DNA from 2 places in the Rhizomicrobium palustre genome. Region 1 is predicted to be linked to the other one. Evidence: riboswitches for the same ligand, from Rfam matches in the RefSeq annotation. Region 1 holds a riboswitch; the other holds the start of a gene.

The links. A riboswitch is a leader RNA that binds a small molecule or an ion and turns the genes downstream of it on or off. The one in region 1 is predicted to bind glycine.
Region 2: linked by a shared signal. The riboswitch ahead of gcvT (glycine cleavage system aminomethyltransferase GcvT) and the one ahead of FHS83_RS02140 (trimeric intracellular cation channel family protein) in region 1 are both predicted to bind glycine.

What each region holds. Positions count from the first base shown of each region.
Region 1 is NZ_JAASRM010000001.1:492,382-503,489, forward strand. Features, by position in the region: gene FHS83_RS02135 (amidase) at 1-1,359, shown strand, start outside; glycine riboswitch at 1,426-1,511, shown strand; glycine riboswitch at 1,515-1,593, shown strand; gene FHS83_RS02140 (trimeric intracellular cation channel family protein) at 1,646-2,311, shown strand; gene FHS83_RS02145 (response regulator) at 2,455-3,141, shown strand; gene FHS83_RS02150 (ATP-binding protein) at 3,144-4,205, shown strand; gene FHS83_RS02155 (YiaD family glycine zipper/OmpA-like lipoprotein) at 4,209-4,874, opposite strand; gene FHS83_RS02160 (multidrug efflux RND transporter permease subunit) at 4,953-8,045, opposite strand; gene FHS83_RS02165 (efflux RND transporter periplasmic adaptor subunit) at 8,065-9,204, opposite strand; gene FHS83_RS02170 (ABC-F family ATP-binding cassette domain-containing protein) at 9,333-10,961, opposite strand.
Region 2 is NZ_JAASRM010000001.1:3,033,805-3,044,912, forward strand. Features, by position in the region: gene FHS83_RS19805 (EAL domain-containing protein) at 1-2,188, shown strand, start outside; gene FHS83_RS13445 (YqgE/AlgH family protein) at 2,192-2,779, opposite strand; gene FHS83_RS13450 (peroxiredoxin) at 2,874-3,356, shown strand; gene rnhA (ribonuclease HI) at 3,474-3,896, opposite strand; gene thrB (homoserine kinase) at 3,902-4,861, opposite strand; gene FHS83_RS13465 (hypothetical protein) at 5,370-5,939, shown strand; gene argS (arginine--tRNA ligase) at 5,936-7,699, shown strand; glycine riboswitch at 8,236-8,348, shown strand; gene gcvT (glycine cleavage system aminomethyltransferase GcvT) at 8,398-9,516, shown strand; gene gcvH (glycine cleavage system protein GcvH) at 9,520-9,894, shown strand; gene gcvPA (aminomethyl-transferring glycine dehydrogenase subunit GcvPA) at 9,898-11,108, shown strand, end outside.

The DNA of each region.
Region 1 (11,108 bases):
ATCGCCCTGATCAATCAGGCTGCTTTGGAGGATGCGCGCAAGCTGGATGAAGAGCCGCAAAGCTTGCGCAATACGAAGCCGCTCTTCTGCGTACCGCTTCTGGTCAAAGACAATATCGATACGGTCGGCTTTCCCACCAGCGCCGGATCAAAAGCGCTGCTCGATAATTTTCCGGCCCAGGATGCAGCGATCATTCAGCGCCTGAAAGCGGCCGGCGCAATCATTCTTGCCAAGACCAATATGGCCGAATGGGCCTTCAGCCCGCGCAATACGGTGAGTTCGTCCTATGGCGTTACCGCCAACGCCTATGACCGCGCGCGTACGCCCGCAGGTTCATCAGGGGGAACGGCCAGCGGTATAGCGGCGAGCTTCGGCTTGGCAGGGCTTGGCACCGACACCGGAAATTCCGTACGCGGACCATCATCCTTTACGAGCCTGGTTGGCATGCGCCCAAGCCTCGGCCTTGTCAGCCGCAGCGGTATCATCCCCTTGGAGCTTGATCGCGATACCGCAGGCCCCATGACCCGCAGCGTGGAAGACAATGCCCGCATTCTGAGCATCATCAGCGGTGAAGATGGCGCGGATTCGATCACCCAAAATCCAGCTGCCCGCGCCAAGGTTGAGTACATAAAATTCCTCAAACGGGACGCCTTGAAGAGCGCGCGGATCGGTGTGTTGCGCGCCCTGGCGCCGGTGGAGGACACCGATCCCAAAGTGCTGGCCACCTTCAACCGCGCCATCGAAGAGCTTAAAGCCGCAGGGGCCACGATTGTCGAAGCGGTGGAAATTCCCAATCTCAAGATTCATCTCAACGACGGGTATTATTGTTCGCGCTTCGCGTTTGACGTGAACACCACACTCGCCAAGGCGCATTCCCCCTCCAAGGTAAAGGACGTGGAAAGCGTGTATCAGGCTGGGCTTTACGCGCCGCAAAACGAATACGACTTCAAACGCTTTCTGAAGAATTCCAAATCCGACCCCGGCACGACCTGCCCCTATATGCTGGATCATCCAGGCCGAGCTGCTTTCCTGAAGGATGTGGAAGCGGCGATGGATGGCGCCGAACTCGACGCGCTGATCTATCCCACCTGGCGTTTCCCACCGCCAGCGCAGGAAAACGCCACCAGCCAATACAAAGGCGATAACTCGCAGCTGATCTCGCCCGCCACCGGCATGCCCGCGATCACCGTACCCGCAGGGTTCACGGATGGCCTGCCGGTAGGTTTGCAAATGCTTGGACGGCGCTTCGACGAGGGCCGCCTCTATGGCCTTGCGTATAGCTATGAGCAGCACACCCATTGGCGCAAACCGCCGTATGGGCTCGACCCGCTCGAAGCCGCCCCCGGCACGGATAAGTAGAAACGCCATCCAATCAGCCAGCCATTGGCAAAGCCCGGCGATCCGTGCATAAGCCGTCGCGTCCGTTATGACGATACGGGAGAGACCGGGACACCGGCGCCGAAGGAGCAACCGCCCCGGAAACTCTCAGGCAAAAGGACCGTATCGCCAGGACGATCTGAAGAGCGATGCGGAAAGGCATCCACCGAAGGGGTAGTCCGTGCGCGGACGAAACTCTCAGGTTCCATGACAGGTGGGGCGCCGCGGAATTGCGGGTGCCAAAACGCTTGCCATGAGGACCTTATAAATGGATCAAATCTTCGCCTTTTCTCGCGCAGGCGCCGCCCTTCCCTGGCTTGGAAGCGCCAAAGGCGTACTGATGGCGCTCGACTATGCGGGGGTGGCTGTTTTCGCTATGACCGGGGCACTTGCCGCCGCAAGGAACCGCCACGACTTCATCGCATTCGCGGTTTTCGCTCTTGTCACCGGCATTGGAGGCGGCACGCTGCGCGATATTATCATAGGTGCACCGGTATTCTGGATCCACACGAGCGGATATTTGCTGGTGTGCATCATCGGAGCCACACTGGTTTGGCTATTGGGCCATCGCTTGTGGCGCTCCAGCGCGCTTATCTGGCTGGATGCAGTGGGGCTCGCCGGATATGCGGTGCTGGGCGCATGGAAAGCGTTGGATGCGGGCGTGGCCCCACTCGTCGCTGTAGCTATGGGCGCAATCACCGCTGCCTTTGGCGGCATCTTGCGTGATATCTTCGCGGAGACCCCTTCCGCACTGTTGCAGCGGGAAGTCTATATCACCGCCGCTCTTGCCACCGCCGCGACATTCGTGATCTTGCGAGCGACCGCGCTGGATCCCATTTTATGCGGCATCATCGCTTTTGGCGCTGGATTTGGGCTGCGCGCGGGGGCCATTACTTGGCAATGGAAGCTTCCAGGCTTCCAGCGCACGCCTTGAGCGTTGTGCGGTAGTCTACGCCCAATCTTGAGTTGTTCGAATATGGAGGTATAGTCGAGACCTCGTGCAAGCAGGCTGTGGCCATCTCGATCTCTTCGCTGCGCCGTGGCATGCACCAGAGGCAGCCATCAAGTACTGAAGCCATGAGTGATCTGGTTCTGATTGCGGAAGACGATAAAGAAATCGGCGAGATTCTATCCGCCTATTTCGAACGCGAGGGATTTCGAACGGTCAATGCCGCCGACGGCAAGATCGCCCTCGACCTGCATCTCGCTCTGAAGCCCGATATCGTGCTCCTGGACGTGAAGATGCCCCAAATGGACGGATGGGAGGTGATCGCGGAAATCCGCCGGCGTGGAAATACGCCCGTGATAATGATCACCGCGCTCGATAAGGATATAGATCGCTTGCAGGGCCTGCGGATCGGCGCCGACGATTACGTGGTCAAACCGTTCAACCCCATCGAAGTGGTAGCCCGTGCTAAGGCGGTGCTTAGGCGCGCGAGCGCTGCAAGGTTCGGCGGTCTGCTACGGGTGGGGCCCGTCACCATCGATCTTGATAGCTATGTGGTACAGGTCAATCAGGGCAGCGACACCTCCACGTTGCAGCTAACGCTGACGGAATTTCGCATTCTGGCGCATATGGCGCGCATGCCCAGCAAAGTCTTTTCGCGCGGCGAGCTAGTGGATGCATGTCTTCCCGGCGGCGATGCGTTGGACCGGACCGTCGACAGCCATGTCAGCAATTTGCGCAAGAAGCTTGATGCCGCCGGAGCCGCGAACATGCTCTCCGGCGTGCGCGGGGTTGGGTATCGTCTCATTTCGGGGTGACTATGTGGCGCAAAGGCCTAAGCCGGCAGATATTGGTGTCGATGACGACTGTCAGCGTCCTCGTCGCCATGATCGTGTTTTGGGGCGGGTACGCGACCTACGTCATTATATTTTCGTATTTCCCGCAGCTCATAAATATGGACGACCCGCTGCCCGATGTAACCGATCTGGCAACACTTGCCATGTTGGTAGCAATCGCGCTGGGCATTTCATTCCTGGTCTCGCTGAAGCTCGCGGTTCGGATATTGGTGCCGCTCAATTCACTTGCGGAAAGCGCCCGGCGCATCACTGCAGGCGATTTGACAGCGCGCGCGGAGCCAGGTGACCATTCCCTCGGCGAGACCGCCAATCTGGTGGCCGACTTCAACACCATGGCGCAGAAGCTTCAGGACATGACCGCCGACATGACGGCGTGGAATGCCGCCATCGCGCATGAACTTCGCACACCACTGACGATCTTGCGGGGACGGTTACAAGGCATCCACGATGGCGTTTTCGCACCCGATGAAAAAACCATACGAAATCTGCTCCATCAGGTGGATGGCCTTTCGCGACTTGTGGACGATCTCAGGCTGGTGACACTCGCCGCTAGCGGCCGCATGGAATTGCAAATCGAGCAAGTCGCGCTTGCGGAGCAAATCAGGATCGTGGCCGATCTGGTGCAACCCAATTTGGTGGAAGCAGGTTTTACCCTCTCGCTAGATCTTTCCGAGATGGCCGTAGCGCTAGACCCAGTACGGACTCGGCAGGCCTTGCTCGCACTACTCGACAACGTGCGGCGCTACGCCAATCCTGGCACAGTGGTGATCGCCATGTCCAAGCTTGGCTCCTATGCGACCATCCGGGTCGAAGATAGCGGGCCAGGGCTGCCGCCGGAATTTGCCAAACAGGCTTTCACCCCCTTTGCCCGCGCGGACGGCTCGCGCTCGCGCAGCTTTGGCGGCTCAGGCCTTGGCCTCTCGGTGGTCGATGCCATCGCCAAAGCGCATGGCGGCAAGGCAAGGTATCGCACCTCGGAACGCGGCGGCGCTGTGTTCGAGATGCTGTTCCCCATAAAGGCCTAGCGTTCAGCTATTACCGCGGTGCGGAACGATGCGGATTTCGACGCGACGATTGCGCGGTTCGTTCACGTTATCGCCCGTGGGAACCGCAAGCTCCGTCTCGCCAAAGCCGCGCGGAGAAATGCGCGCCGAGGCCACGCCGTTATCGGCCAGAACCCTGGCGACCGTCACCGCGCGGCTGCGCGACAACCCCATATTATAGTCGTAGCTGCCGGTCGTATCGGTAAAGCCGTCCACATCGATCAGCGTCTTGTCGTAATGGCGCAGCACCTCGGCCACGGCGGCGATGGTGTGAATGGCATCGGGATCAAGATCACTGGAATTGACGTCGAAAAGAATGTCGTTGCGCATGACCAGCACGATATCATCGCCATCACGGCGCACGCTGACCCCGCTGGCACGCAAGCGCTGGCGCAGCTCCGTTTCCTGATCGTCCATATATTTGCCGACAAGACCGCCCGCCAGCGCGCCCACGGCACCGCCGATCAACGCGGTCTGGCTGGTTTTGCCCCCGGTATTGGCGAGCGCCCCGATGAGCGCCCCGGCGACCCCGCCGATGACCGCCCCCTTAGTGCTGTTCGAGGTCTGCTCCTCATCCGTATAGGCGTTCTGCGTTTGGCACCCGGCCAGAAAGAGCGAGCTTGCGGCCAGGAGAAGGGCGAATTTCTTCATCAGAACATCTCCAATCAGCAACTTAATGTGTGATGCGCCGCGGCGGGTTTCAAGCCGGGTTTTAAAAACGCGAGACGTTCACTTTCGCGAAACTTTGAAGCGTCCCAGCACGAAGACAAAGAATACCGGCACGAAGAATATAGCCAGGGCCGTGGCGCTGACCATCCCGCCGAAGACACCCGTTCCAATCGCATGCTGGGTTTCAGCGCTCGCCCCGGATGCAAAGACCAGCGGCAGCACCCCCAAGGCAAAGGCCAGAGAGGTCATCAAGATCGGGCGCAGGCGCAGCCGTGCTGCATTAATCGCGGCCTCGGCAAGGCTTTGGCCCTGCTGCCAGAGCTGGCGGGCAAACTCCACGATCAAGATCGCATTCTTGGCAGACAAGCCGATGATGGTGATCATGCCGACCTTGAAGAAGACGTCATTGGGCATGCCGCGCAACAGCACCGCCGATACAGCACCCACCAGGCCCAACGGCACTACCAGCATCACGGAAAGCGGAATGGACCAGCTTTCATAGAGGGCGGCCAGCACCAGAAACACCACCAGAATAGACAGCGCCATCAAAAGCGGCGCTTGCGCCACCGATTGACGCTCTTCAAAGGATTGCCCTGTCCAGGCCAGCGAGAAACCGGGCGGCAATTGCGTTGAGAGCTTCTCCAGCTCTGCCATGGCCGCGCCGCTGGATATCCAGGGATAGGCAAATCCGGAAATATGCATGGCGGGCAGACCCTGGTAGTGCTGCAGCTGCCGCGGCATAGAGGTGTGCACCGGGCTGACGACCTCGCGCAAGGCCACCATGCCGCCCGCGTTGTTGCGGACATAAAGCTTCAGCACATCATCGATCTGCATACGCGACCCCGTATCGGCCTGCACAATGACCTGTTGCATGCGGCCGTTATTGGGGAAGTCGTTGACATAGAGCGAACCCATGGCAATGGACAGCGTATCGCTGATCGCAGCGAAGGGAACACCCAAAGCTTCGGCCTTCTGCCGGTCAATGGTCAGGTGAATGCTGCTGCCAGGGGCGAGACTGTCGCCATAGACATAAGCAAGCTTGCTGTTACCTGCGGTGAGTTCCAGAAGCTTGTCCTGCACCGCTTTGAGCGCAGCATAGCCATGATTGCCGCGATCTTGCAGATAAACACTGAAGCCCGACGAGGTGCCGAGTTCATCGATCGCCGGCGGTAAAAGACTCATGATTTCGCCTTCCGTCGCGTTGGACATGGCAGCGGTGGCCGCGGCTACTTCCTTTTGCGCGGTTGCGCCGTGGCGCTCGCCCCAATCCTTCAAGGTGGTGAAGATCATGGCCGTGTTGGGGCCGGAGCCGGAGAAGGAAAAGCCGAGAATCGAAATGGTGGTGCCAACGCCCGGGCGGGTGGCGGCGTGTTTTTCATAAGCCTTCACCGTTTCCAGGGTGCGCTGCTGAGTTGCCTCGGCAGGAAGCTGAATGGAGGTCATGAAGTAGCCCTGATCCTCATCCGGCAAGAAGGATGACGGCAGAAAGTAGAGCGCAACACCCAAGAGCGCGGAAATCGCGGCAAAAATCGTCATCATCCGCGCGGATTTCTTAATCACGGCGGCGGTGCGCTTTTGATAGCCCTGGGTGAGCAAATCGAATTTATGATTGAACCAGCGGAAGAAGGCATTCTTGCCATGCCCGCCATGGCTGACCGGCTTCAGCAGCGTAGCGCAAAGCGCTGGCGACAGGCTGAGCGCCAGGAAGGCCGAAAACAGGATGGACACCACCATGGCCAGCGCGAATTGCTGATAGATGATCCCGACCGTTCCGGTCGCCAGCGCCATCGGAATAAACACGGCGGTCAGAACCAGGGTGATGCCGATGATGGCACCGGAGATTTCCTGCATCGCCTTGATGGTCGCCTCTTTGGGCGAAAGGCCTTCCTGTGCCATCAGGCGCTCGACATTTTCCACCACCACAATGGCATCGTCGACAATAATGCCGATTGCCAGCACCATGCCGAACATGGTGAGTACATTGATGGAAAATCCTGCCGCAAGCATGACCGCGAATGTGCCAAGCAGCGCGATGGGCACCACGATGGCAGGGATGAGGGTATAGCGCACATCCTGCAAGAACAGGTACATCACCAGGAACACCAGCACCATCGCCTCAAGTAGCGTGTGCAGCACCTTCTCGATGGAGATCTTGACGAAGGGCGCGGTGTTATAGCTGATCGCGTATTTCATGCCCGGAGGAATGGACGGGGCAAGTTCAGCCAAGCGCTTTTCCAACGCCTCCGCCGTTTTCACGGCATTGGCGCCCGGGGAGAGCTGCACTGCGGCGGAGGTGGACGGTTTGCCATTCTCGCGCGTGACAAAGCCATAGGATTGCGAACCAAGCTCCACCCGCGCGACATCGCCCAGCACCACCTTCGAACCGTTTGCATTGGCGCGCAGCACGATGGCCGCAAACTGTTCAGGCTTGGAGAGCTGGCCCTGCACCGTCAAAGGCACACTCACCCGCTGACCTTTGCGGGCCGGCTCATCACCGATCCGTCCAGGCGCGATCAGGATATTCTGCTGGCTGATGGCGGCGGTGAGATCGCTCATCGACAAGCCAAAAGAGACGAGCTTGATCGGGTCGACCCAAATGCGCATCGCCTGCTCTGAACCGAAAAGCTGAACGCGCCCGACGCCGTCCACACGGCGCAGCTCCTCAAGCAGGTTGCGCGCCATGTAATCGCTCAAGGCGACTTCGTCATACCGGCCATCCTGAGAGATAAGATCGACCATCAGCAAAAAGCTGGAACTGGCCGATTCCACCTGCAAGCCATTCTGGCGCACGGTTTGCGGCAGGCGCGCTTCCACCGCCTTGAGGCGGTTCTGGACATCAACCTGCGCCATCTGAGGATCAGTGCCGGGCTTGAACGTGGCCGTGATAGAGGCCGAGCCCGATGTATCCGCGGAGGAGGAGAAGTAGAGTAGATTTTTGACGCCTGATAATTCGCGCTCGATCAAGCTCACCACGGAGTCGTTCATGGTTTGCGGCGAGGCGCCAGGGTAGCTGGCCGTAATGCTCACGCTGGGCGGCGCCACGGAGGGGTAGCGCGCAATGGGCAATTGCGGGATGGCGATCAGCCCCGCCAGCACAATAAAGATGGCAACCACCCAAGCGAAAACCGGGCGTTCGATGAAAAACCGCGACACGGGCGATACCTCTTGAAATTCAGTGCTGAGCAGACGCCGTTTTCACGGCCCAGATCTGCGGCACCACCGCGAGACCATCGCTGAGGCGTTCACCGCCCTCGACCACCACTTTGTCCCCCGGCTTGAGACCGGAGACGATGCGATAACTATTGTCCGCCAGCTCGCCGATACGCACGCTGAGCTGATGGGCGCTGTTCTTGGCATCGATCACCCAGACAAAAGTCTTGCCGCTCGTGAAGGTGACTGCTTGCTGGGGCACCAGCAAGGCGTTGGCGTAACTTGCCACAGGCAGCCGCGCCCGCACGAACATGCCCGGCAAAAAGGCATGATCCTTGTTGTCCGCAAGAATGCGCAGGAGAACATCGCCCGTTCCCGCATCCACGCTGATGCCCGAAAATAGAATCTGCCCGGAAATGGGATAGGGCTCGCCATTGTCACGCAGAATGGCGGCAGCGGCGCCACCGGCCTTGCCATCCGTGGTCGTGCGCCGCAAGGCTTGCGCCGAAGAGGTGGGCACGCGGATATCGACATAAACTTTGTCGATCTGCTGAATGCGCGCCATCGGCGTTGCATCGGACGGCCCGACCAGCGCGCCCTCAGTAATCATGGCCTGATCAATGCGGCCATCGATCGGCGCATCTACGGTGGCGAATTTAAGATCGAGCTGACGGCGCTGCAGGGTGGCCCGCGTTTGCGCGACATCGGCGAGCGCCTGCTTGCGGGCGGCCACCGCCTCGTCATGAGCCTGTGCGCTGATGGCATTGGCCTGAAGCAGCCTTTCCATGCGCGCAGCTTGGTCAGCGGCCTTGGAGAGCTCCGCTTCTGCGCGCTTTAGGGCGGCTGAGGCGACATCGGCATCGGCCCGGAACGGCGCCGCGTTGATCTGATAGAGCGGCTGGTTGGCTTTCACCTCTGCGCCCTGCTCGAAAAGACGGCGCTGAACAATACCACCGACCTGGGCGCGGATTTCCGCGACGCGCACAGCATTCACGCGGCCCGGAAAATCCTCCGTGACCTCCACCTTTTGCGGCTTCAGCACGACGACCGCAACTTGGGGCGGCGGCGTTTGAGTATCGCTGCCACACCCCATCACGGTGAAGGCGAGGACAAAAGTGGCCAAGCCCACGCCGATCTTTAACTTTGCCGGTACACGCAGCATAGCGGCTCCTTAACTTGCGAGCCTGCTATCTCGGGTACGCGTGTCGGGCGACTGCCAAGGCTATGTGGAGGATTGGTGGATGAGACCAGCTTTCTGACCCAGCCACCTCGATTTTGGTAAACTAGCTCTTAATGACCGGGGTGCAGCCCTGGCGCTTCCTGGCCGGTGCGGGCAACATATTCGGTATAACCACCATTATATTGATGGATGCCTTCCGGCGTCAGCTCCAGCACGCGGTTGGACAGCTTTGCCAAAAAGTGGCGATCATGCGAGACGAAAAGCATGGTGCCTTCAAATTCAGCCAGCGCCGCTACCAGCATCTCCTTGGTCGCCATATCGAGATGGTTGGTCGGTTCGTCAAGCACCAGAAAGTTCGGCGGATCAAACAGCATTTTCGCCATCACGAGACGTGCCTTCTCGCCGCCCGACAAAACGCGGCAGGGCTTTTCGACGTCATCACCTGAGAAGCCGAAACAACCCGCGAGATTGCGCAGCACGCCCTGCCCCGCAGTAGGAAAGCTTTCTTCCAGAGATTCAAACACGGTGTCGTCACCGTCCAAGAGGTCCATGGCGTGCTGGGCAAAATAGCCCATCTTCACAGAGCTGCCGATGGTGACGCTGCCTTGATCCGGCGTGATGGCACCAGCGGCGAGTTTCAACAGCGTGGACTTGCCCGCACCGTTTGCCCCCAAAATGCACCAGCGCTCCTTGCGGCGGACCATGAAATCGAGCCCAGTATAGATGGACTGGCTGCCATAGGATTTGTGTACGCCCTTGAAGCTCGCCACATCATCACCGGAGCGCGGCGGACTCTTGAATTCGAATTGTACGGCCTGACGGCGACGAGGCGGCTCCACCCGTTCGATCTTATCAAGCTTCTTCACCCGGCTTTGCACTTGTGCAGCATGAGAGGCACGCGCCTTGAAGCGCTCGATAAACTTGATTTCCTTGGCGAGCATGGCCTGCTGGCGTTCGAATTGCGCCTGACGCTGCTCTTCGGAGAGGGCGCGCTGCTGCTCATAGAAATCGTAATTGCCCGAGTAGGTAGTGAGCGTACCGCCATCGATTTCGACAATCTTACTGACGATGCGGTTCATGAAAGCACGGTCATGCGAGGTCATCAGCAGCGCGCCTTCGTAATTCTTAAGGAAATCTTCCAGCCAGATCAGGCTTTCAAGATCCAAGTGGTTGGAGGGTTCGTCTAGCAGCATGGCGCTGGGGCGCATCAGGAGAATACGGGCAAGCGCCACGCGCATTTTCCAGCCGCCTGAAAGCGCGCCGACATCGCCGTCCATGCGCTCCTGGCTGAAGCTCAAACCCGCCAGCACTTCGCGCGCACGTGCTTCCAGCGCGTAGCCGTCCAGCTCTTCGAAGCGGTGCTGCACCTCGCCATAGCGCTCGATCAAGGCTTCCATCTCGTCCATGCGATCAGGATCGACCATAGCGGCCTCGAGCTCGGCCATTTCGGCGGCGAGCGCGCTGACCGGACCGACACCATCCATCACGGCAGCAACCGCGGTTTGGCCTTTCATCTCACCGACATCCTGACTGAAATAGCCAATGGTCGTGCCGGGATCGATCGAGACTTGGCCGTCGTCAGGGCGGTTCTCGCCCGCGATCATGCGGAAGAGCGTCGTCTTACCGGCGCCATTCGGCCCGACGAGGCCCACCTTCTCGCCCTTCTGAATGCCCATCGAGGCTTCGATGAAGAGGATCTGGTGGCCGTTCTGCTTGGAGATGTTATCGAGGCGAATCATAGGGTCCGTGCAACTCAAAAAGGGTAGAAATCATTCCCACTCGACCCACCTTTTGAAATTACTCAGAAATTTCAAATACATAGTTGCGAGCTCTAGTGCTCCAGGTAACATGAACGATAGGGGGAAGCAAGATTTCGGCGGCTTGGC
Region 2 (11,108 bases), 2.5 Mb from region 1:
CGGCGGACCTTATGGCCTTACGGCCCTGTTCAGCGCGCTGGCGCTAGCGGCGGGCTTGCGCTTCATCGATCTCACTGTGCCGGTGCGCGAAGTCTGGCCCCAATATGCCAAATATCTGGCTCATGCGATTTACGTGGTGATGGGGCTGGGCGCGCTTGCCTATGTCGGCATTCCTGGCGCCACTCTTCTTACCGATGTCGCGCTGCTTCTCATCCCCCCTGCGATCTTCGCCTACATGATTTTCCGTGAGAAGCGCGGCTCCAAGCCCGCCCGCATTGTGCAGCCCGCGGCCGGACTTTTCGCCATGGTCTCGATCACCAACGCCTTTTTGGCGCTGGGCGCGTTTGGCTCGACGGCCATCGTGCCTGATCTGGCGGGCGGCTTCGCGGCGGCAGGTGCCATTCTTCTCGCGCTGGCCGTCACGGCGGGCGAGGGCATCTCGGTCATTCCATGGCACCATTCATCGGCCCCGCGTCCTGCGCCGCAGCCTGCCAAAGCCGCGCCGGTGCAGAGCGCCGCGACGCGTGCCGCTTTGGAAGCGATCGGTGCTTCGCGCCAGGGCGTTTTCGAGATCGATATCCTTGCCAAGGAAACGGTGCTGTCGCCCGAAGCTGCCAGCCTCTTTGGCATGAAGCCGGGGCGCGTGCCGCACGCCACCTGGGCGGACCGCATTCATGAGGATGACCGTCCGGTCTATGAGCAGGCGATCACGGAGTTCTGCCGCCAATCGGGTCTGGCTTTCCGTATCGAATTCCGCGTCCTCTCCGAAGAGGGGCGTTATTATTGGTGCGAGCTGCGCGCCACCATGAAGGGGCCGGAAGGCGCCGCCGCGGAGCGCTGCCTTGGTCTCATCGCCGATGTCACCACCCGCAAAGAAGCCGAGGTCGAGATGATCGACCGTTCGGTGCGCGATCCCTTGACCGGGCTCGGCAACCGCGTCGCGCTGATGGAAGAGCTCGACGGTCTCGGCGCCATGCTGCGCAATGCGGTCTTCGCGGTGCTTGATATCGACCGCTTCAAATCCATTCATGCGAGCCTTGGCGATGAGGGCGGCGATGCCGTGCTGTTGCAGGTCGCCGAACGCCTGACCGCGCATTTCCATGGCTTTGCCGATATTTTCCGCGTCGGCGGGGATTCCTTCGCGGTGCTGTTCCCCCAGACTCCGGAAAAGCCCGAACAGATCGGCTCCGCGCTGGTGCAGCTCTGCGAAGGCGCGCTGCATATTGATGGCCGCAATGTTTTCGCCCCAGCCAGCATCGGTGTCGCCCTTGGCAAACAGGCGCGCGATTCCATCGATCTCATCAAGAACGCAGAACTTGCGCTGCTCGAAGCCAAGCGGGCAGGCGGTGGCAGCTCGCGTGTTTATGTGCCGGAAATGGAAGCCGTCGCCCCGAAGGATACGGTGGCGCTGGATTCCGAATTGCGCAATGCGCTTGATCGCGGCGAGATCGAAGTCTTCTATCAGCCCATCGTGCGGCTGACGGATCGCAGCGTTGCCGGGTTCGAGGCGCTTCTGCGCTGGCGCCATCCCGCCAAGGGGCTGGTCGCGCCTGCCGATTTCATCGCCCATAGCGAGGAGACCGGCACTATCGTGGCGCTTGGGCAATTGGCGCTCGAACGCGCGGCGGCCGATCTTTCCGGTTGGCAGCGCTATTTCCCTTTGCCTGAGCCGTTATTCGTCAGCGTCAATCTCTCGCGCCGTCAGTTACGCGAAGCGGGTCTCATTAACCGCTTGTCGGAGCTGCTTTCGAGCGCCAGCGTGGCACCGGGCTCCTTGCGGCTCGAGATCACCGAATCCTCTATCGCCAGCGATGAGGATGTGAAGCGCCTTGCGCTCAGCATCAAGGAATTGGGTGCGGGCCTCGCCATCGATGATTTCGGCACCGGCCAATCGAGCCTGTCGCAGCTTGCCGATCTGCCCTTTGACACCGTGAAGATCGACAAGAGCTTCCTGTCTGCGGGTGCCAACACGGATGGCGATGTCGTCCTCACCTCGATGGTGCAAATGGTGCACGAGCTGAAGCGCGGCGTGATTGTGGAAGGGGTGGAGACCGAGGCCGATGCCGCGCGTCTCGCCGAATTGGGCTGCGAATACGCGCAAGGCTTCCTCTTCTCGGAAGCCGTCACTGCCCAGGATGCGATGACCTATATCGCCCGCACCTTCCGGTCGCCGAGCACGGTGGGGTAGGGCTTAAGCCCGCCCCGCCTCGCCCGAAAACCCGGAAATATCGGCGCCGAGTTTGGCGATGGCGGTTTCCCAAATCGCCTCATGGCCGGTTTCGAACACCAGCTTGGGATCAGCGTCGCAATGAATCCAGCCATTGGCGAGGATTTCGTTTTCGATCTGGCCGGGGCTCCAGCCTGCATAGCCAAGCGCGAGCAGGGATTTTGACGGGCCGGAGCCGTCTGCAATCGCCTGTAAGATATCTGTGGTGGCGGTCAGGGCGATATCGGAGGTGATGGTGAGCGTGTCCTCCTCGGTGCCGTAATCGGCGCTGTGCAGGACAAAGCCGCGCCCCATATTCACCGGCCCGCCAAACAGGATCGGCATGGCGGCGAGACCGGGCGAAACCGGGATTTCGAACTTCTCCATCAACTCGCCAAAGGCCAGCCCCTCGATCGGTTTATTGACGATCAGCCCCATCGCGCCCTTAGCGGAATGGGCGCAAATGAAAATCACGCTTTTCTCGAATCGGGGATCAGGCATGCCCGGCATCGCGATAAGGAGCTTGCCTTCCAGGAAATTCTCGGCCGGTTCAGGAGAAATCGCACGCGTCATGCCTTTCAGGATAGCACAGCGGCTTCACCCGTGCACGGCGTTAGGTTACAACTCTTCTAAACAGACGCGTAATATCATCAGATTAGGAGTGACTATGACCATCGCAACCGGTGACAAGATTCCGTCGGCAACACTGATGGAGATGCGCGATGGGGCGCCGCGCGCGGTCAAAACCGAAGAGCTTTTCGGGGGCAAGAAAGTGGTGCTGTTCGGCCTGCCGGGCGCCTTCACCCCGACCTGCTCAGCCAAGCATCTGCCGGGCTTCATTCAATACGCCGAGGCCTTCCGCGAAAAGGGCGTCGACACCATCGCCTGCCTCTCGGTGAATGACGCTTTTGTGATGGGCGCTTGGGGCAACTCGGTGGGGGCGGGCGACAAGGTGCTGATGCTCGCCGATGGTAACGGCGATTTCACCAAGGAACTCGGCCTGGAGATGGACGCCACCAAATACGGCATGGGTTCGCGCTGCCAGCGTTTTGCCATGGTGGTGGAAGACGGCGTGGTAAAGAAACTGAACGTCGAAGAACCCGGCGCCTTCCAGGTCTCTGCCGCGGAATATGTGCTGAAGCAGGTGTGAGGCTAGCGCCGCACGCTCCCTAAAACGTCATGGCCGGGCTCGACCCGGCCATCCATTTTTGGCGATGTCCGTTTTCTGGATGGCCGGCTCGGTGGCCGGCCATGACGGATGAAGTGTTTACGGCACCGCGCCACGGGCGAGGGCATCGACGCGTTCGTTCTCGGGGTGGCCGGCATGGCCTTTCACCCAGCGCCAGGTGATCTTGTGGGGGAAGGTGGCGGCATCGAGCGCGCGCCATAAATCTTCGTTCTTCACCGGCTTCTTATCGGCGGTTTTCCAGCCGTTTTTCTTCCAGTTGATGATCCACTTGGTGACCCCGTCCATGACATAGCGGGAGTCCGTATAAAGCGTGATTTCTGAGGGCTTTTTCACCGCCTCCAGCGCCTTGATCGCCGCCATCAACTCCATGCGGTTGTTGGTAGTGGCCTTCTCGCCGCCGAAGAGTTCCTTTTCATGTTCGCCCGCGCGCAGGATTGCCGCCCAGCCGCCGGGGCCTGGATTGCCCGTACAGGCACCGTCCGTGAAGATTTCGATTTGCATGGCGCCTACAAACCATATTCGCTGCTGCTGCGCACCTTCTTATGAAAGCGCAAGCGGCGGGAATATTCGCGCGGGTCTTTGGGCCGAACGAGGGCGTTGGGATCGTGGTTCAGCCAATCGTAAAGCCGGGTCAGGAGGAAGCGCAGTGCCGCGCCGCGCGCCAGGATGGGCAGGGCTTCGCGTTCTTCCTTGGTGAGTTCGCGCCCTTTGCAATAGGCCGCGATCAGGCTCTTGGATTTGGTGACGTTGAAGGCGACATCTGGCTCGAAACACCAGGCGTTCAGCATCACCGCAAGGTCATAGGCATACGCATCGTTGCAGGCGAAATAGAAATCGATCAGCCCCGAGACCTGGCCATTCATGAAAAGCACGTTGTCGGGGAAGAGGTCAGCATGGATCACACCTTGCGGCAGACCCACCGGCCAGTTCGCGGTGATTTCGTCATGCGCGGTGCGGATCAACTCGCCGAGCCCTTGCTCGACTTCATCGGCCCGGGGAAGGCAGGCCTCCACCAGTTCCCGCCAGCCATCATAGCTGAGGGCGTTCTTGCGCTTTAACGCGAAGCCTTTTCCGGCCTCGTGCAGCTTCGCGAGCGCCGCACCCGCCGCCGCGCAATGGGCGCCGTCCGGCTTTCGAAGCGAGAGCCCGTTCAAGAAGGTAAAGAGCGCCGCCGTCCGCCCCGAAAGGCGCGAGGATTGCGCCCCTTCGAGACTTCGAACAGGCAGAGGACAGGCGATGCCATTGGCCGAAAGATGCTCCAACAGCCCCAGGAAAAAGGGCAGGTCTTCCACCTTCACCCGCTTCTCGTAGAGCGTGAGAATGAAGCCGCCTTTGGTGGTCTGGAGGAAATAGTTCGAGTTCTCCACGCCCTCGGCGATCCCCTTAAAGGTCAGGGGCGCGCCGATGTCGTATCCGGCGAGAAAACTCTCGAGTTCTTCAAAAGAGACATCAGTGTAAACAGCCATCCCCAATACCTTGCCAGGGAGTTCGGCGAGTTGAAAGTGTTTCCGTGTTGGAGGGCTGGTTACCTATTCCACCTCCGTCATGGCCGGGCTCCGACCCGGCCATCCAGATGAAGGTGAAACCTGCCAATCCTTGGTAGGTTGTGCGCGTCGGCATGGATGGCCGGGTCGGAGCCCGGCCATGACGGTTTAGGGTGGTGATGGATTCACCATCTCTCAGCTAATGAAATGCCGCCGGTTACAGATATTTCAGGCTGGCCCCAAAACGGCGGTTTTTGCGACGCGATTGGCAAAACCTAAGGCCGATGCGGCTTTAGCGCGGGCCGCAGCGCTTGGCTTGCCGGGCGGCGTTGGGTAGAGTTCCGCCCTTCCTGCGGCCAATCAACCGCAAGTCGCGTGGGGCTGCTGAAAGGCGCGCCGCCGGCAAACATGGGTCGCGCGGGAGGGAATCTCACTGTATACACGCCCGCGGCATCACCTTTTTCGAGCCCCAACCCTTTTCGAGCAAACGATGAAAAGCACGAAGCTTGTTCGCCTCTTTACCGTTTCGGCCCTTGCTGTGGTCACGCTCTCGGGCTGTGAGACTTGGCAGAAGGCGGTCAATTACGTGCGCGCGGACAACCAGAATGTCTGCCCCGACGCCCAGATCCTGGCGAACACCTCGGTGATCCCGGTCTATGACCCGGCCAAGGGGGCTGACCCCTCCAATATCGTCTACACGATGCAGATGACCGGGATTAAGACGCGCTGCGATTATTCCAAGCGGGACAACACCACCGACGTCAATCTGCGCATCGCCTATAAGGCGACCCGGGCGCCGGGTGGCGAGGCAGCGCATTTCAAGGCGCCGTACTACGTGGCGGTGACGACGGACGGCAATATCGTCGACAAGCAGGTTCACTGGCTGGAATTCGATTTCCCGCAGAGTGCCGCTGTCGTCACGGGCGAAGAATATATGGACAGCGTGGTGATCAAGGTCGCCCCGCAAAAACGCTCCTTTGAATATCACGTGCTGACGGGCTTTCAGCTCACCCAAGCCCAAATCGAATACAACAAAAAGATGGGACAATATCTGCCATGACTTCGCTTTCCCGGGAGCTTTCGGCAATCGCGGGCCGCGCGTTTGCTGATGAGGGTCTTTCCGCGGAATTCGGCCTGGTCAAACCTTCCGACCGTCCCGATCTTTCCCAGTTTCAATGCAATGGTGCGCTGGCTGCTGCCAAGAAGGGCGGCGGAAATCCGCGCATGCTGGCGCAGAAGGTGGTTGATAAGCTGAAGGCGACCTCGATCTTCGCCAAGCTCGAGATTGCAGGCCCCGGCTTCATCAATATCGATCTCACCGACACCGCGCTCGATGCGCGCGCCGCCGCTATGTCGAAGGATGCCCGTCTGGGTGCGCCGGAGACCGGCATCGGCAAGACGATGGTGATCGATTACGGCGGCCCGAATGTCGCCAAGCCCATGCATGTCGGTCATCTGCGTTCGGCGATCATCGGCGACAGTCTGAAACGGCTGTTCCGCGCCAATGGCTGGAAGGTCGTCGGCGACGTTCATCTCGGCGATTGGGGCCTGCAAATGGGCCAGCTGATCTCCGAAGTGGCCTTGCGCGGTATCGCGCCGATCTATTTCGACGAGGCTTTCACCGGCCCTTATCCGGAAGAATCGCCCGTCACCATGGATGATCTTGAGGTCCTCTATCCGGCAGCGTCAGCGGCCTGCAAAGCCGATGAAGCGCGGCTCGAACTGGCCCGCAAAGCCACCGCCGAATTGCAGGGCGGGCGTCCCGGTTATGTCGCGCTGTGGAAGCATTTCTTCGCGGTGTCCGAGAAGGGCCTCAAGCGCGAATATGCCAGCCTCGGCGTCGAGTTCGATCTTTGGAATGGCGAAGCCAGCGTCGATCCCATCATCCCGCCGATGGTCGAGGATTTGAAGGCGCGCGGTCTTGCGGAAGAAAGCCAAGGCGCGCTCGTCGTGCAGGTTGCCGAGCCCGGCGACAAAAAAGAAATGCCGCCGCTGATCCTTTTGAAGTCGGATGGCGCGGTACTCTACGGCACCACCGATCTGGCGACCATTGTCGATCGCGTGAAGGAGCTGGACCCGAACCTCATTCTCTATGTGGTCGATCAGCGCCAGCACGGCCATTTCGAGCAGGTTTTCCGCGCCGCCAAGAAGGCCGGTCTCGCGGGCAAGGCCGAGCTGGAACATGCCGGTTTCGGCACCATGAACGGCGCCGACGGCAAGCCCTTCAAGACCCGTGCGGGCGGGGTGATGAAGCTGTTCGATCTCATTGCCATGACCACCGAGGAGGCCAGGAAGCGTCTTACGGAAGCGGGCATCGGTGCCGATTATCCCGAAGCCGAGAAAGAAGACATCGCTCAGAAGGTGGGCGTGGCGGCGCTGAAATTCGCCGATCTCTCCAATTACCGCCTGACGGACTACATTTTCGACCTCGAGCGTTTCACCAAATTCGAGGGTAAGACCGGCCCGTATTTGCAGTACGCGGCGGTGCGCATCCGTTCGATCCTGCGCCGCGCGGCGGAAGAGGGGCTGATCGGTACCGCGCCGGTGATCCGCTCGCCGGAAGAGCGCGCGCTGATGTTGCAGATCCTGGCGCTTCCCGATGCGATGGAAGCCGCCGAGGAAAAGCGCGCCCCGAACATCCTCTGCGAGTATGTGTTCACGCTCGCCCAGGCCTTCAGCCGCTTTTACGCTGAACACCACGTCATGAGCGAGCATGACGAGGAAAAGCGCCTCTCGCGCCTCGGCCTTTGCGGCCTGACGCTGGAAACTCTGACCAAAGTCCTGGATTTGCTCGGGATCGAAGTTCCGGAGCGGATGTAAGTCCTGTTTCCCTCTCCCCTTGAGGGAGAGGGCACAAAATCTTGCACTTAGCCGAGTGCAAGATTGGCCGAGCCTATGCGATCCGAGGCTAAGTGCTAGATTTTGCGGGTGAGGGGTCACTATCGCGGCACTCACCCCTCACCTGAAAAATCATCGGGGTTAGCGCCGCGCCTCTTTGTTCCTTTCGACCAGTCATGCGGCGCGCCCCTAACCCCGTGATTTTTCTTCCTCTCCCTCAAGGGGAGTGGGGAACTGGCGAAGGGTGGGGGATAACTTTCCTGCCGCAAAAACAATCACTGCCTTCTCGTTGACACTCCATCCCCCCCTCGTGATACTTCCCCCCAACGCAAGGCCCCGCCGGGAGGCGCCGGTTTTGTGGTGAGCAAACGATCCCTCGCGGGAGACGTTTTCCTTCTGCCAAGGCAGACAGTTCCAGCCCTCGCGTTCTGCGAAGGCCGACTTGTCGGGCCGAAGCCGAAGGCGAAGGCCGAAGGAGCAACCGCCCCGGAAACTCTCAGGCAAAAGGACCGCGAAGGGGATGAACTTCTGGAAAGCAGATGCGCGTTCAGCGTGTCTCACCGAAGGGGTAACCCCGATCCGCCAAGCGGTCAGGGGGAAATCTCTCAGGTCCAATGACAGAGGGGCGCGGATTCCGCGAGGACGCGGAAGGCGCTCATCTCAAACGTCATTGGGCCTTTATGACCGACGCTGAAGCCTTACGCCGTACGCCGCTCTATGCATTGCATGTGGAGCTTGGCGCCAAACTCGTCCCCTTCGCGGGCTATGAAATGCCGGTGCAGTATCCGGCTGGTATCCTGAAAGAGCATCTGCACACCCGCGAGAAAGCCGGGCTGTTCGATGTCTCGCATATGGGCCAGGCCTTCCTGCATGGCGCCAATCCCGCCGCCGCGCTCGAGAAGCTGGCGCCGTCGGATTTCATTGGCCTCAAAGAAGGTCAGCAGCGCTATGGCCTGCTCCTCAATGCTGAAGGGGGCATCAAGGACGACTTCATGGCCTCGCGGCTGGCAGGCGAGAGCGCGATGTATCTCGTCGTCAACGCCTCCATGAAGGACAGCGACTTCGCCCATATCTCCCGCGAGCTGGCGGGCGAGGTGGCGCTGGAACAGCGTCCCGACCGTGCCCTTCTGGCCCTGCAAGGCCCGGCCGCGGGTGCGGTGCTGGAAAAGCTCTCGCCCGGCATCGACAGCCTGACCTTCATGCGCGTGCGCCGCGCCGTAGTGGCAGGTGTGGAGGCCATCGTCAGCCGCACCGGCTATACCGGCGAGGACGGCTTTGAAATCTCCGTCGGCGGCCAGGATGCCGAAAAGCTCGCCCGCGCGCTGCTCGCCGACCCGGATGTGATGCCGATCGGCCTCGGCGCCCGCGATTCCCTGCGCCTCGAAGCCGGTCTTTGCCTCTATGGCCATGACATCGACGAAACCACCGATCCCGCCGAAGCCAATCTCGTCTGGGCCATCGGCAAGCGCCGCAAGACCGAAAAGGGCTTCCCGGCTGCCGACAAGATCATGGAGCGGGTTCTTAACGGCACCGCCCGCAAGCGCGTCGGTATCCGCCCCGAAGGCCGCGCCCCGGCGCGCGAGGGCACCGAGATCGCCGATAAGACCGGCCGTATCATCGGCAAGATCACCTCGGGCGGCTTCGGCCCCAGCCTGAATGCCCCGGTCGCCATGGGCTATGTCGAGTCTGCCTTTGCTGCCGATGGCAGCGAGATCGACCTCATCGTCCGCGGCAAACCCGTCCCGGCCAAAGTGGCCCCCATGCCTTTCGTCCCCAACCGCTACAAGCGAGGAGCCTGACCCATGTCGAAGACCTATTACACGGACCAGCACGAATGGATCCGCGTCGAGGGTGATGAAGGCACCGTCGGCATCACCAGCCACGCCACCGAGCAGCTCGGTGACGTCGTGTTCGTGGAAGTCCCCTCTGTCGGCAAGACCGTCGCCAAGGGTGGCGAGGCCGCGGTGGTGGAAAGCGTCAAGGCGGCGAGCGAAGTCTATTCGCCGGTCTCCGGCACCGTCACGGCGGGCAACAACGACCTCGCCGATGATCCGGCGCGCGTCAATGCCGATCCGGAAGGCGAGGGCTGGTTCTTCAAGCTGAAGCTCTCCAACCCGGCCGAGCTCGATGGGCTGATGACCGCCGAGCAGTATCTCGATTTCGCGAAGGACCACTAATAGATGCGTTATCTGCCGCTGACTAAGGCCGACCGCGCCGCCATGCTCGAGACCATCGGGGTGGTGAGTGTGGACGCGCTTTTCAAGGATGTCCCCAAGGCCGCCGAGGTGCCGGTTTCGGCCTTCGATCTTCCGGATCATCAGGGCGAGCTGGCCGTCGAGCGCAAGCTTGCCGCCATGGCCGCCAAGAGCACGGCGTCGGGTGCGGTGCCGTCCTTCCTGGGCGCGGGTGCCTATAAGCACCACGTCCCGGCAGCGGTGGATCACCTTATACAGCGCTCGGAATTCCTCACCTCCTACACGCCCTACCAGCCGGAAATCAGCCAGGGCACGTTGCAGGTGCTGTTCGAATTCCAAACCCAGGTCGCCATGCTGACCGGCATGGATGTCGCCAATGCCTCGCTCTATGACGGCTCCACCGGTACCGCGGAAGCGGTGCTGATGGCCCAGCGCGTCACCAAGCGGGGCAAGGCGATCCTCTCCGGTGGCCTGCATCCCCAATATGCCGAGACGGTCGAGACCGTCGCGAACCTGCATGGCAGCGTTCTGCGCGCGCCCGCCATTCCGGGTGCCGAAGAAGACCTCGCCAGCCTGGTCGATGATCAGACTGCTTGCGTCGTAGTCCAGACTCCGGACGTGTTCGGGCTGCTGCGGGGTCTTAAGAACATCGCCGAAGCGGTTCATTCTAAAGGTGCTTTGCTGATCGTCGTGGTCACTGAAGTGGTCAGCCTTGGGCTTCTTGAATCCCCCGGCGCGCAGGGCGCCGACATTGTGGTCTGCGAAGGTCAGTCGCTCGGCAATGGGCTGAATTTCGGCGGGCCCTATGTCGGTCTTTTCGCGACCCGCGAGAAATATGTCCGCCAGATGCCGGGCCGGCTCTGTGGACAAACTGTGGATGCCGAAGGCCGCCGCGGTTTCGTCCTCACGCTTTCGACCCGCGAGCAGCACATTCGCCGCGATAAGGCGACGAGCAATATCTGTACGAATTCAGGGCTTTGCGCGCTGGCTTTCACAATTCACCTCAGCCTCTTGGGCGAGGGTGGCTTCACCCGTCTCGCCGCAATCAATCACCAGCGCGCCACCACCCTTGTGGATAAGTTGTTGACGGTTCCGGGGGTGTCACTGGTCACATCGACCTTCTTCAACGAGTTCACGCTGCGCCTGCCGAAGCCCGCCGCTGAGGTGGTCGAGGCGCTGGCGGCCAAGGGGATTCT